DNA from 3 places in the Thermovenabulum sp. genome. Region 2 is predicted to be linked to each of the others. Evidence: riboswitches for the same ligand, from Rfam matches in the RefSeq annotation. Region 2 holds a riboswitch; each other region holds the start of a gene.

The links. Region 2 has a riboswitch for cobalamin ahead of ACPLOV_RS09195 (ECF transporter S component). Riboswitches for the same ligand answer to the same signal wherever they lie in the genome.
Region 1: another riboswitch for cobalamin. It lies ahead of ACPLOV_RS06610 (ABC transporter substrate-binding protein); the one in region 2 lies ahead of ACPLOV_RS09195 (ECF transporter S component).
Region 3: another riboswitch for cobalamin. It lies ahead of ACPLOV_RS00950 (kinase); the one in region 2 lies ahead of ACPLOV_RS09195 (ECF transporter S component).

What each region holds. Positions count from the first base shown of each region.
Region 1 covers NZ_JBNARB010000010.1:28,021-32,382, forward strand. The annotation lists gene cobS (adenosylcobinamide-GDP ribazoletransferase) at 1-520, opposite strand, end outside; gene cobU (bifunctional adenosylcobinamide kinase/adenosylcobinamide-phosphate guanylyltransferase) at 532-1,086, opposite strand; gene ACPLOV_RS06605 (FecCD family ABC transporter permease) at 1,106-2,137, opposite strand; gene ACPLOV_RS06610 (ABC transporter substrate-binding protein) at 2,153-3,121, opposite strand; cobalamin riboswitch at 3,278-3,454, opposite strand; gene ptsP (phosphoenolpyruvate--protein phosphotransferase) at 3,474-4,362, opposite strand, start outside.
Region 2 covers NZ_JBNARB010000018.1:32,531-36,892, forward strand. The annotation lists gene fabZ (3-hydroxyacyl-ACP dehydratase FabZ) at 1-247, shown strand, start outside; gene ACPLOV_RS09185 (hypothetical protein) at 306-1,190, shown strand; gene ACPLOV_RS09190 (alpha-ribazole kinase) at 1,199-1,945, opposite strand; gene ACPLOV_RS09195 (ECF transporter S component) at 1,935-2,426, opposite strand; cobalamin riboswitch at 2,523-2,700, opposite strand; gene ACPLOV_RS09200 (Spy/CpxP family protein refolding chaperone) at 2,806-3,276, opposite strand; gene ACPLOV_RS09205 (cyclic 2,3-diphosphoglycerate synthase) at 3,584-4,362, shown strand, end outside.
Region 3 covers NZ_JBNARB010000001.1:198,184-202,545, reverse strand. The annotation lists gene ACPLOV_RS00955 (cobyric acid synthase) at 1-17, opposite strand, end outside; gene ACPLOV_RS00950 (kinase) at 43-858, opposite strand; gene ACPLOV_RS00945 (hypothetical protein) at 860-985, opposite strand; cobalamin riboswitch at 943-1,111, opposite strand; gene ACPLOV_RS00940 (sigma 54-interacting transcriptional regulator) at 1,232-2,164, shown strand; gene ACPLOV_RS00935 (sigma 54-interacting transcriptional regulator) at 2,161-2,814, shown strand; gene megL (methionine gamma-lyase) at 2,979-4,163, shown strand; gene ACPLOV_RS00925 (saccharopine dehydrogenase family protein) at 4,156-4,362, opposite strand, start outside.

The DNA.
Region 1 (4,362 bases), on a different contig from region 2:
ATCTTATCCTACCTTTTCCGCAATTAAAAGCTTTGCCCAGGCCTTTTTCCCTTAAATACGGAAAGAAAACGATACCAAAACTAATAAGCCATCTTCCGGCAACCGGTACAATTATTAATAATAGGGGATTTTCTTTTAATATAGATAAAATCCCTGAAAATTTTAAAAGAAAATCAAGAACTATTGCAATTACTCCAAAAGCACCGACCCGGCTATCTTTCATTATTTCCAGCTTTTTTTCCCTTTCTTTTCCACTGAAAATACCGTCAGAAGTATCCGCAAGCCCATCCAAGTGGATACCACCCGTAATAACGGTTTCTGCAGTTAAAATTAATGCACAAAGGAAAGATTCTTCCAGTAATCCTTTTAATGCAAAAAAAATTGCATATAAAATGCCCCCAATAAATGCACCGATTAAAGGAAAAAAACACACCGAGCGCTGTAAATCTTTTTCGGTGATTGGCGTTTTTAAAAATTGAGGAAATCGGGTTAAAAACAAAAGAGCGGTATAAACAGGCAAAGATACCACCTCTATTTAATCTTTAAAGGAATACCCGAAACCATAAAATAGACTTCTTCTGAAGCTTCAGCAATTCTTTGATTGGCTTCACCCAGCAAGTCTCTGTAAAATCTTGCTAATGGGTATTCGGGAACAATCCCTAAACCCACTTCATTTGAGACTATTATAAACTTTGCATTTAACTTTCTCGCGTTTTTAAGCATTTCTTCTAATTCTTGTAAAAATTCTCCCCGGATTCTTTCCTGTAAAAATATATCTTCAGAAAAATCTTTTAAAATCCAGTTTGAAGTATAAAGAGCTATACAGTCTAATAATACGAATTTTAAGTCGTTAATATAATTTTCTTTTGTTATTTTTTCCAACACCTTAGAAACGTAAAGGGGTTCTTCAATGGTTATCCAGTTATAGGGTCTTCTTTTTTTATGATTCTCTATTCTTTTCTCCATTTCTTCATCTTTTGCTTCAGCGGTAGCAATATATATTACCCTGCCGTCAGTATCTCTTGCCAATTTTTCCGCAAAAGAGCTTTTCCCGCTTCTTGCCCCTCCGGTGATAAAAATTATCATCTTTTAATCCTCCCGAAGCTTATGAAAAATCTATTTTTTTATTTTTTATCAATAGATACAGAAAGAAAGGCCCACCCACCAAAGCTGTAATTATACCTACAGGCATTTCAGATGGAGCTATAATCACCCTTGAAAGAGTATCCATCACCATGAGGTAAAGTCCGCCAAATAAAGCAGAAAAAACGTATAGATTTCTATGGTCCGGGCCTATTATCAATCTTGAAATATGGGGTATAATGAGACCCACAAACCCAATTATACCACAAAAAGCAACTGCGGAAGCGGTAAGTAGAGAAGCTGAAATCAAACATAGTTTTTTTAATAATTCCACATCCACTCCGGTGAAAAAAGCGGTTTCTTCACCCAACTGCAAGACGTTCAGTCCTCTTAAAATAAAAAAACCCGCTAAAAATCCTGTTATTCCATAAGGAAGGTTAATAATCACTTCCTTCCATCCCTGATAAGAAAAGCTGCCCAGATGCCAGAAATAAATGTTTTTTAATTTTTCTCCTGAAGCATACATAAGAAACGACACGATAGCGGAAAGAAAACTGCTAACAGCAATTCCCGAAAGCAAAATCGAAAATGAAAGGGTTTTTCCACCAATTCGTGCTATAGACCATACGAGAAATACTGCAAAAAGAGCACCAAGAAAAGAAAAAAAAGGGGTCGCGTTCATTCCCAGAAAATTCATACCTTGAAAATACAAAATAGCCAACGAAGCCCCTAAGGACGCTCCCGATGACGCCCCAATCACGTAAGGATCGGTTAAAGGGTTCCTGAACATTCCCTGATAAATTACTCCTGCACAGGAAAGTTCAGCCCCCACAAGAAAAGAAAGTATTATCCTGGGAAGCCTGAAATTAAGTATTATAACTTTTTCCGCAAAAGTAAAGTTATATTCTCTTTTAGTAAATAAAGATAACAGGATAAGGGGTATCTTTTTTTCCGGTATATAAAAGGCACCCATGCTTATGGAAATTACGCTTCCCAGGAAAATTAATAATAATAGTAGAAAATATATATACTTTTTCGATATTTTACGGAACATCTTCCCCTCCGGTACTTATTTAAAAATCTCTGGATGTATTATTTTTGCAAATTGTTCCAACCCATCCACTAATCTCGGTGTTGGTCTTTGTATAATATTTTCATCCACGTAAAATACCTTGTCATTTTTAACTGCATTGATATTGCTCCAACCGGGTCTTTTAACAATATCTTCTTTTGTCTGTTCATTTGTACCGTTAGTACCGTGATGAGAAAATATTATAATATCAGGGTTCTTGGCTATTATTACTTCCTGTCCATAAACAGGATAAGGCTTATCCGAATCGCTTGCAATATTTTTCCCACCTGCTTTGGTTATAAGGTCATCCACAAAAGTCCCCGGCCCGACAGTGGTAATGGGTGAAGGCCATAATTCGTAAAATACTGTAGGTTTTTTATCTTCAGGTAAAGATGAAACTTTTTCTTTTACGGCATCTATTCTCTTTTTCAGAGAATCTACAAGTTCAATAGCATTCTTTTCTCTTCCGGTGGCTTTCCCTACGAGAATCAAGCTATCAAGCATGTCTTCGAGATTTTTCGGTTCCAGCACTATTACCGGTATTTTCAATTCTTCTAATCTTTTCACAGGCTTTTCATGCATGGTTGTGGCAAGTACAAGATCCGGATTTAGTGATATTATTTTTTCAATATTAGGATTTGAAAAATCTCCTATTTTCTCTTTACTTTTCGCTTCTTCGGGATAATCACAATAGTTTGTAACACCTACAACCTTATCGCCTAAACCCAAGGCAAATAATATTTCCGTATTGCTGGGCGATAAAGAAATTATCCTTAAGGGTTCCTTTTCGATCTTAACCTCCCTGCCAAGGCTGTCTTTTAACGTTACGGGAAAAGGCCCATTATTAGAATTTAAATTTTGTGAATTATTATTGCTGTTTTTGCTACAACCGGACAAAGCAACTACAATAATTGCTGCAACCAACAAAATTGTTAAGAGATTTTTGGTAATTATTTTGTTTTTCACGTTCTTCCTCCTATCTTATTGACATATTATTCAATTTATTATTGATTCAACCTTGAAAAATTACTTTTTTCTGTAACTAAAAAAAACCCAACCTTTCGGGAAGGAAAAGTTGGGTTTTTCTCCACTCATAAATGTACTCCCCCTTTCTTCCGAAGGTTCAGTACAAAACTTCAGGCAGGTCTCCTGGCTCCCGGTTCATCTTTCCTGCGCCTTCCCGGGGCATAACTCCCCAGTGGCAAACTGCAGTACATCACCGGTTACAGTGGCGGGACCGCTCAGGATTTTCACCTGATTCCCTTTTAAGCAATCTGCACCTGAAGCTGTATTCCTATTTATTTTATTCTAAAAACTATTATAAGTTAATTCCCTTTTTATTACAAGTTTCTTTTATTAGTAACCTGATTTCCTCAGGATTATCCATTAAAAGTACTTTTTCCGCCAGTTCTTTTGCTTCATCGTATTTAAAGGATCTTATTATCTTTTTGGCAAAAGGTATTGAAGTAGCGCTCATAGAAAATTCGTCAAGCCCCAAACCCAAAAGAAGCGGTACTGCCAGGGGTTCTCCTGCCATTTCCCCGCACATTCCCGTCCACTTTCCTTCCCTGTGCGAGGCATCAATGACATTCTTTATAAGCCTTATTATAGCAGGATTAAAGGGTTCATAAAGATAGGCAATTTTTTCGTTCATTCGGTCTACTGCCAATGTATACTGAATAAGGTCATTGGTCCCAATACTGAAAAAGTCCACTTCCTTTGCAAGAATATCCGCACACACTGCAGCAGAAGGAATTTCTACCATTATGCCTACTTCTATATTTTCATCGAAGGCTACTTTTTCCTTTTTCAGTTCTTCCATCGCTTCTTTTAATACCCGGTTAGCTTTTCTTATCTCGTCTATACCGGAAATCATTGGATACATAATCCTGATCTTGCCATGGGCGCTTGCTCGCAAAATCGCCCTTAATTGCACTTTAAATAAATCTTTTCTATCCAAACACAGCCTGATAGCTCTGAACCCTAAAAAAGGATTTAATTCTTCGGGCATTTCAAGATAGGGTAGTTTTTTATCTCCCCCTATGTCGAGGGTCCTTATTATTACCGGCTTACCCTGCATTGCCTCAGCTACTTCTTTATAAGCTTTATATTGTTCCTCTTCCGAGGGCATGTCCTCCCTATCCATATACAAAAACTCGGTTCTATACAGGCCAATACCCTCCGCTCCATTTTCCAAAGCACCTTTA
Region 2 (4,362 bases):
GATCGTAGAGGCTTTGGCGCAGGTAGGTGCTTGTGCACTGCTGTGTTCGGAAAAATACAGGGGCAAATTGATACTATTTGCCGGGATTGACAGAATGAGGTTTAAAAGAAGGGTTTTACCGGGGGATACTTTAATACTGGAAGTAAGCATAATTAAAATAAAAGGAAATATCGGCAAGGGGAAAGCGGTAGCCTATGTGGCAGATGAAATAGCTGCGGAAGGCGAGCTTACCTTTGCAGTTTCATAAATAAAATTATAACCTTTGAGGTAAAATACTCTTAAGGTTAAAAAAAGAGGTGTCCCGTATGCAAAAAAATACCTCGAAAACCTTAAGGGTATTTTTTTACCTTTTAATTTTATTGATTGCACTTTTGCCGATAATAAGCGGCTGTTCTAAAGGGAAAAGTGAGTCAAGTACAAACCCCGAATCTGAAAAAAGCAAAAAAACGGAAAACCTGTTGAGAAAGATGGAGGAAGATATAAATTCCCTTATTGAAGAATTGGAAAAGGAATTTTTTAAAGAGGTAATTCCCGAAGAAAAAAAGAAAGAGGAAAAGACAGGACAGGCCAAGCAGGAGCAAAGTAAAGAGCAACAAAAAGAAGGCCAAAAATCGGACCAGGGGAAGTCGAAAGAAGGTTCTTCCGGCGGGCAGGAACAGAAACAGGAACCCGAATGGATAAAAAATGAAAATAAAGTAGAAGGGATTCACGGTTTATGGGACAATTTCCGGGGTGAAGCAGCCCTTCAGGGCTATGGAGAAGATGAACTAAATGTTTTCAATGAAAAATTAAATCAGTTAACGATGATGTTTACCAGGAAAGATTTATACGGAGCGATCTCTGCCTCTAATGATTTATTCGGAACTTTACTGGGATATTACAAAGATCCGAAAGAAAAGGCGGCAGGACCGGCCAAAAAAACGTTGTTTTATATAAGGTCTGCCACCTATAAAGGTCTTAAGGGCAATTATGAGGAATCTCAAAAGGACTTGCTGGAAGCGGTAAAATCCTGGGAATATTCCAAGGCCATTGTGGAGGACCCAGTATTGAACAAGAAAACCGAATTTGCCGTAAAAGACCTCATTGAAGCCCTCAAGGCAAAAGATCCAAACCTGGTAAAAATAAAGTTTACCTTAGCTCAAAATAATTTAAAAAAGGCTATTGAAATGGTGGAAAAGGGTAAAAGTTAAGTTAAGGATTACTCTATTTCACCTATGAGGTAAAGGGGCACTCGAAACTCGGATTTCAGCGTGTCCGTAGAAAAAATTATAGCACAGGTGGAAGGTCCGGCGGACTTTTTTATATCAATTGGTAATGGATTAAAAAGCTTATATTTAAGGGAATTGCAAATAGAAAAGTTTTCTAACTCTCCCAGAACCCCCTTTGAACCAACCGGAATTATTTCTTTTACGTTTTTTAATTCTTTAAGTTTTAACAGTGTTTTTAAGTCGAAAATTTCCGGGTCATTTAAATTGACCTCTTTGCCTATTTTTGGTATACCGGCAATGTATATTTTATCACCCTTTTGAACCTTTCCCAGAAGAAGGTTATCATTTTTACAAAGACCTATGCATGTAACACCCAAACCGGTTTGTACGGTTTTAATATTTTTTTCCGTGCTGATGGTAAAGGAAATATCCTGTAATCCAATCTCTTTTAGTTCGTCTTTAATTCCATTGAGAATAAGGTCCCCCGTGGGATGGGGCTCCGCGCAAATGGTGATGCTTAATGAGATAGGGTGAGCATTAATTGAGATTATCTCCATTAAAGAAACCCTGGAAGTGAATCTTCCAAGTATGTAGGGGGATACCTTTACAGCATCCATCTCTTTTTCCCCAATCCCCCCCGCGGAATCGCAGGCTATGACAAGAAGCGTGCGGTCCCGCAGTTTTATTAAAGAAACGTCTCTATAAGTTTTTATCTGGTTAAAAAGTTCAGAAGACATTTTTATCACCCGACAGCTTTTTTAATCCTCTGAACACTAAATCGGCAAGAATGATATTTATAAATGATGCAAAAAGCAGGGGTAATACCATAGCTAAAAAGAAAGGAATCCCGAATCCTTTAAGGGGGATAAAACTGGCAGGTGCGATGATTCCGTTTAGCAATATGCATACTGCATCGCCGATTAAGCTGTTTTTCTTATATACCTTTCCAAAGATATAGGCAAAAATACCCATTTCTACCCCTATCAAAAGGTGTAACGGAAAGGTGAGGGGAAAGCCAGAAAGAAGGCTGGTAAATATATGCCCCAAAAACGCACAGAAGGCTCCGCTAACGGGGCCAATTACCAGAGCTGCTAAAAAGCCGGGCATGGAATCTAAGGCTACGGTGCCCGTTGGGCTTAACATTTTAATATTTGCCCCCAGGTAGCTTAATGCAATAAATAAGGCCATGTAAATTACTTTTCTGACATTATCCGACATAAAAAGCACCTCCGTTATAATTTTAAATTACATTTTTGAACTCAAAAATAAAAAGTCCACAGTCTAATTTATTAGACCGTGGACTTTGCCATCATCCACCGGTACTGCTTTAAGGCAGGTCTCCTGGCTCGGGTTCATTTTTCCTTACGCCTTCCCGGTTTTTCCAGTGGCTTTTTGTAAGGAACATCCCCCTTACAGTGGCGGGTCCGCGCCGGAATCTCACCGGACTTCCCTATTCTCCCCACAAAGGGGCACCTTAAAGCTGTGCTATTTTAATTTTCAAAAAAATAATTTTTCAAAAAAATTATATTAAAATAAAACTCAAAAGTCAATTAAAAAAGAAAATAAAAAAAGCCCCGAAGGGCATAAAAATTAAAGGTTAATATAATGGACAAAAACCGCGACCGAAACCTTTTACTCCAAAACCTTTTCCGGCTTTTCCTCTAATTCCCCCGGGTAGGCCTTGCTGGTTTTGAAGCTTTGAAAGCTGCTGTGCAGTTAAAACTCCTTTTATTTTTTCAAATTCTTCCTGTTTTAAAGAAAGCATTTTATCCTTGAGCTCATTAATTTTTGCTATCTTATCGTCAATTAATTTCTGATCCGGGTTATTTTGCAGGTAAAGATTTCTAAGCTCAAAATTCAATTTGGCCATTTCATTTCGAAGAAATAGCATTTTGTCAAAGTATTGAGTTCTAATGTCCGTTATTTTTTTAATCTGTTCATCGGTGAGATTCAGGTCCTTCAGAGCCTGACCTTTGCCCGGTCCATATCCGGGGAATGCATATGCTAAGGAAGCAGCGCTCAGGACGAAAACCAATAGAATCCCCATTACAAGCAGTTTTTTCTTCAAGGGAATCCCTCCTTTTTTTGTTTGTCATTATTAGTATAGACCTAATTTATGATGATTTTGTGATGAAAATAAAAACAAATTATAAAAATTTTATTAAAAAAGTAAATAAAATGTTTGTCTGCATGGAAAAATGCAATTAAATTTTGCGCAATGCAAAAATATTTTGCGTTTAATTTAATTTTTTTAAAGAATAATTTAGGAAATTATGGTTTTTTAAAACGAATCAATGCTGGCATGGAATTTGCTAAAATAATTCACCAGATTAATTCAAAAGGGAGGGGTTTTATTGAAAAGACGGGTTTTAATAATGGGAGCAGCGGGGAGGGACTTTCACGTTTTCAACACCTATTTCAGGAACAATGAACAATATGAAGTGGTGGCATTTACCGCAACTCAAATACCGAATATTGAAGGAAGAAAGTACCCTTCTGATCTGGCGGGAGATTTATACAGGGATGGAATTCCCATATATCCTGAAGAACAGTTAGAAAGCCTTATTAAAGATCTTAATATCCATGAAGTGGTTTTTGCCTACAGCGATGTATCCCATGAGGAAGTTATGCATAAAGCCTCAAGGGCTTTAAGTGCAGGAGCGGATTTCAAGCTTCTCGGGCCTAAAAGCACCATGCTTAAATCTACAAAACCGGTAGTTTCCGTTTGCGCCGTGAGAACGGGAGTGGGGAAGAGTCAAACGACCAGAAAGGTTTGCAAAGTTTTAAAGGATATGGGTAAAAAAGTTGTGGCTGTAAGACATCCCATGCCCTACGGGGATTTATCCAAACAGATTTGCCAGAGATTTGCCTCCTATGAGGACCTGGATTTCCATAAATGTACCATTGAAGAAAGAGAGGAATACGAGCCCCACATCGATATGGGCATAGTGGTCTACGCTGGGGTGGATTACGAAGTGATTTTAAGAGAGGCGGAAAAAGAAGCGGATATTATCGTATGGGATGGCGGCAATAACGATTTTCCCTTTTACAGGTCGGACCTTCACATCGTACTGGTAGATCCTCACAGGCCGGGACATGAAATGAAATACCATCCCGGCGAAACCAACTTGAGGATGGCCGATGTTCTGGTGAT
Region 3 (4,362 bases), on a different contig from region 2:
TGAACCATTATGCGCATATAAACAACTCCTTTAATTATTTTATTAATAGATTCTGGATAGAGTATTTACCCAGTAACTCTTAAAACCTTCGATTTTTATATCAAAATCTAATTTCCGGTCATATATAATTCCGAGAAAATTACCGCTGTGCCCGCCAATAATCCCAAGACCTCCCGTTTTTTTCATTATACTTACTACTTCCTGAAGAATGGGGTAATATAGCCTTTTTTGATTTCTTTTTATACTCTCCGTCGATACCAGAGAAATTTTTCGAATATCTTTTTCCACAATTCCCCGAATTAATACCGGTACCAGGTCATCAACTTCAGCTAAGGGTTCTTTAACCGATAAATTAAACTTTATTGTATCCACTTCCTCTTTTCCTTCGAATACATATATGTAAAATTTTATATAATCACCCAAAATTTTATAATATTTCCCGTTTTTATAATCAAAAAGGGTTGCCCTGTTAAATACAATGCTGTCCGTAGGCTCTATTCTCAAAGCTTCTTCTACTAATTCCGTTATATCAAATTTCCTTTTAAAATATCTTACGAGGCAGTGGTACAGAGCACATAAATCAGCCGTACTGCTCGCAAATCCCTTTCCCTTAGGTATTTTTGAATTTATTTTAAAGCAAAGATTTTTTTCCCTATCCATTCCCCACCTTTTTAAAATGTTTTTAAAAAACTTATAAGATTTAACGTAATCTTTTACCTCCCTATCATTAAACTCTCCTTCGAATATTTCAACACGGGTATATAAATTTACGGGAAAAGAAACCAGTACGTCCCTCCCCTCCACTTTTCCCTGTAAAATTTCCCCTGCGCTTCCCGGGTAAAAAAAACTTACAACCATCCTATCCCCCTTTATAAAAATTAATAACCCCTGCCTTCGGCAGGGGTACAGCATACTTACCCATGCCTTTCCTTCCCTCCGAAGGACCGGCATTCCTCAAGGGCAGGTATCCTGGCTCACGGGTCAACCTCCTCCGCCCTTCCCGGTTTCCCAGTGGGGTTCGGATTCGTCGCCGTATACAGTAGCGGGGGCTGCAGCGGGTTTTCACCGCTTTCCCTTTTAAGCTTTTAGCACCCTTGAGCAACCTTTTATTCGGTATTTCTTTTATTATAATATAAAATATTTGTATTTTTCAACAATTTAACAATTAGTTTCCAATCGGTTTTTATAGAAATTTTTTATAAATTTTTATAAAATTAAAGAGGTGATGCAAATGAACGAATCGATTTGTTTTATGGTTAAAACCCGGGATAGAGTGGGAATGGCCCTGGATATTTTGAAAATTTTATGCAAATACAATATAAATTTAAGAGCCATGGAAGTCGGCCCCGGTTATGCATGCATAAAAATTGAAAATTTAAAAGGACTTTCTTTTGATTTTTTAAAAAATGAATTGATGAAGGAAAAAGATGTAATAGAAGTTGAAAGAATAAAGATGATGCCCCAGGAGAAAAAAGAAAAAGAAATCAAAGCTGTTTTGGATGCTACCGTTGAAGGCATAATAGCCATAGATAAAAATGGCATAATTACGGCTCTTAACCCGGCAGCAGAGAAAATATTAAAGATAAAAGGCCAGGATGCCATAGGAAAACCCGTTGCCGAGATATTAGCACCCGATATCCCAATGTTAAACACTTTAAAAACCGGCGTAAGCTACGATAATGTGGAGATAGTATTGAACAGCGAAAGAGTAAAAAGCCATTATATAACTTCAGGTCGACCCATTCTCGATCAAGAAGGAAACCCGGTGGGGGTTGTGGCTTCCCTTCAAGATATAGAAAGCGTAATGGAACTGGTGTATTCTTTTACCCAGCCGGCTATGACAACCTTTGACGAAATCCTCGGTGAAAGTGAAAAGATAAAAAAGATAAAGGAAATAGCCAAAATAGCAGCAAAAGGGAATTCAACCGTCCTGATCCGCGGAGAAAGCGGAACGGGCAAAGAACTTTTTGCACGGTCAATTCACATGGCAAGCCCAAGGAGGAACAAGCCTTTTGTAGCGGTAAATTGTGCTGCAATTCCCGATACACTCCTTGAGAGCGAACTTTTTGGATATGACGAAGGGGCCTTTACCGGAGCGAAAAAGGGGGAAAGCAGGGACTTTTTAAATACGCTGACAAGGGTACGCTTTTTCTTGACGAGATAGGAGAACTTTCCACCCATCTTCAAGTAAAACTCCTCCGGGTGCTGCAGGAAGGAAAAATCAGGCTGGTAGGAGGAAATGAGGAAATCCCCGTTGATGTGCGGATAATTTCAGCCACAAACAGGGATCTGGAAAAATTAATGAAAGAGGGGAAATTCAGGGAGGACCTTTATTACAGGCTAAACGTTATTCCTATTATCATACCTCCCCTTAGAGAAAGAAAAGAAGATATTCCCGTTTTGGCAAGACACCTGGTTAAAAAGCTCGGCCAAAAAGCGGGAAAAAAATTTTTAGATATCACTCCCGAGGCTATCAAAAAACTTATGAGATATGACTGGCCGGGCAACGTAAGGGAACTTTCTAACGTGATAGAAAGAGCCATAAACCTTTGTGAGGAAGAGTTTATTAGAGAAGAACACCTAATTTTAAAAGAAGATGAATTCAGCGAAACAACAGTGGGAAGAATGAAAAATGCTCAAAAATCCTGCAGAGGACTAAAAGAAGCGGTAGAAGAAGCAGAAAAACAAGCTATAATGGATGCACTGGCTAAATCCAAAAGCATAAGAGAAGCTGCCAGGCTTCTGGGTGTATCCCATGCTACGATTATAAACAAAATGAAAATTTACGAGATCGGCAAAAAGGATTCTCAATAATTAATATGGTAAATTTTTTTACCATCGGTAAATATTTTTACCACATATTATCCCTTATATGGTTAAATTGCTTACCACTGTCCCTTAATAAAAGCCCCGCGGTACAGGTACGGTTTTTGCAGATCTATAATTCAAAAATAAAACTATATCCTGGAGGGACTTTTATGAGGTTTAATACAAAAGCTATTCACGCGGGGCAAAAACATGACCCTTTTACCGGAGCTCACGTAACTCCCATCTACCAGACTTCAACTTTTGTATTTGAAAATGTAGATCAGGGAGCGCGCCGCTTTGCCGGAGAAGAAGCCGGGTATATATACACGAGACTGGGTAATCCCACCGTTACCGAACTCGAAGAAAAAATGGCGGCCTTAGAAAACGGTGAAGCGGCAATAGCTACTGCCTCCGGTATGGCAGCTATTTCTACGGTTCTATTCACATTGTTAAAACAGGGCGATCACATCGTAGCAAACGACACTTTGTACGGTTGTACCCATAGTTTTTTAAGCCATGTTCTACCGAAATACGGAATAGAAGTTACTTTTGCTGACCTTTCAGAGCTTTCAAATCTTGAGAGGGCTATAAAGCATAACACAAAAGTTGTTTATATAGAAACGCCTGCCAATCCCACACTTAAACTGGTAGATCTTGGCGGAGCAGCAAAAATAGCCCACAATGTCGGAGCAAAAGTGGTTGTAGACAATACCTTTATGACACCTTATTTGCAAAGACCAATTGAGCATGGAGTGGATGTGGTAATCCACAGCGCTACAAAATACATCGGTGGGCACGGCGATGTCATAGCGGGTATAATCGTAGGTCCGAAAGATTTAATCGCTGAAATGAAGGTGCCATATCTTAAGGATATTGGTGGAATTATAAGTCCCTTTGACGCCTGGCTGCTTTTAAGAGGAATAAAAACCTTAGGATTACGTATGGACCGCCATTGCCGGAATGCTCAAATAGTCGCAGAGTTTCTGGAAGGCCATCCTATGATAGATAAAGTATATTATCCAGGGCTTTTCTCTCATCCCCAGCATGAATTAGCCAAAAAGCAAATGGATGGCTTTGGCGGTATGATAAGTTTCGAATTAAAAGGGGGAATAGAAGCCGGGAAGCTTTTAATGAACAGTGTAGAAATGATAACACTGGCAGTAAGTCTGGGTTGCGTAGATTCCCTTATACAGCATCCGGCTTCTATGACACATTCCCCTGTTCCCAGAGAAGAAAGGTTAAGGGCGGGAATTGCCGATGGCCTCGTAAGGCTATCAGTTGGTCTCGAGGATGTAGAGGATATTATAGCGGACTTAGAACAAGCTCTTGAAAAAGTTAAAAAAGAACTTATGTAAGGTAGGAAACCTTCTCCGAAACATTGATTCCCCTTTTTTTCAGTTCTTCTACAAAAACATCCGCTGGAACACCGATTTCCACAGGATTTACGCCTCTTTTTGTAATTCCTTTTGCATTCATTATTGCGACTATGGATCCGTCCCAGCCGGTGGTTCTGTTCATTGCAGTAAATCCCGTCTCTTCATCGTAATAATCAAT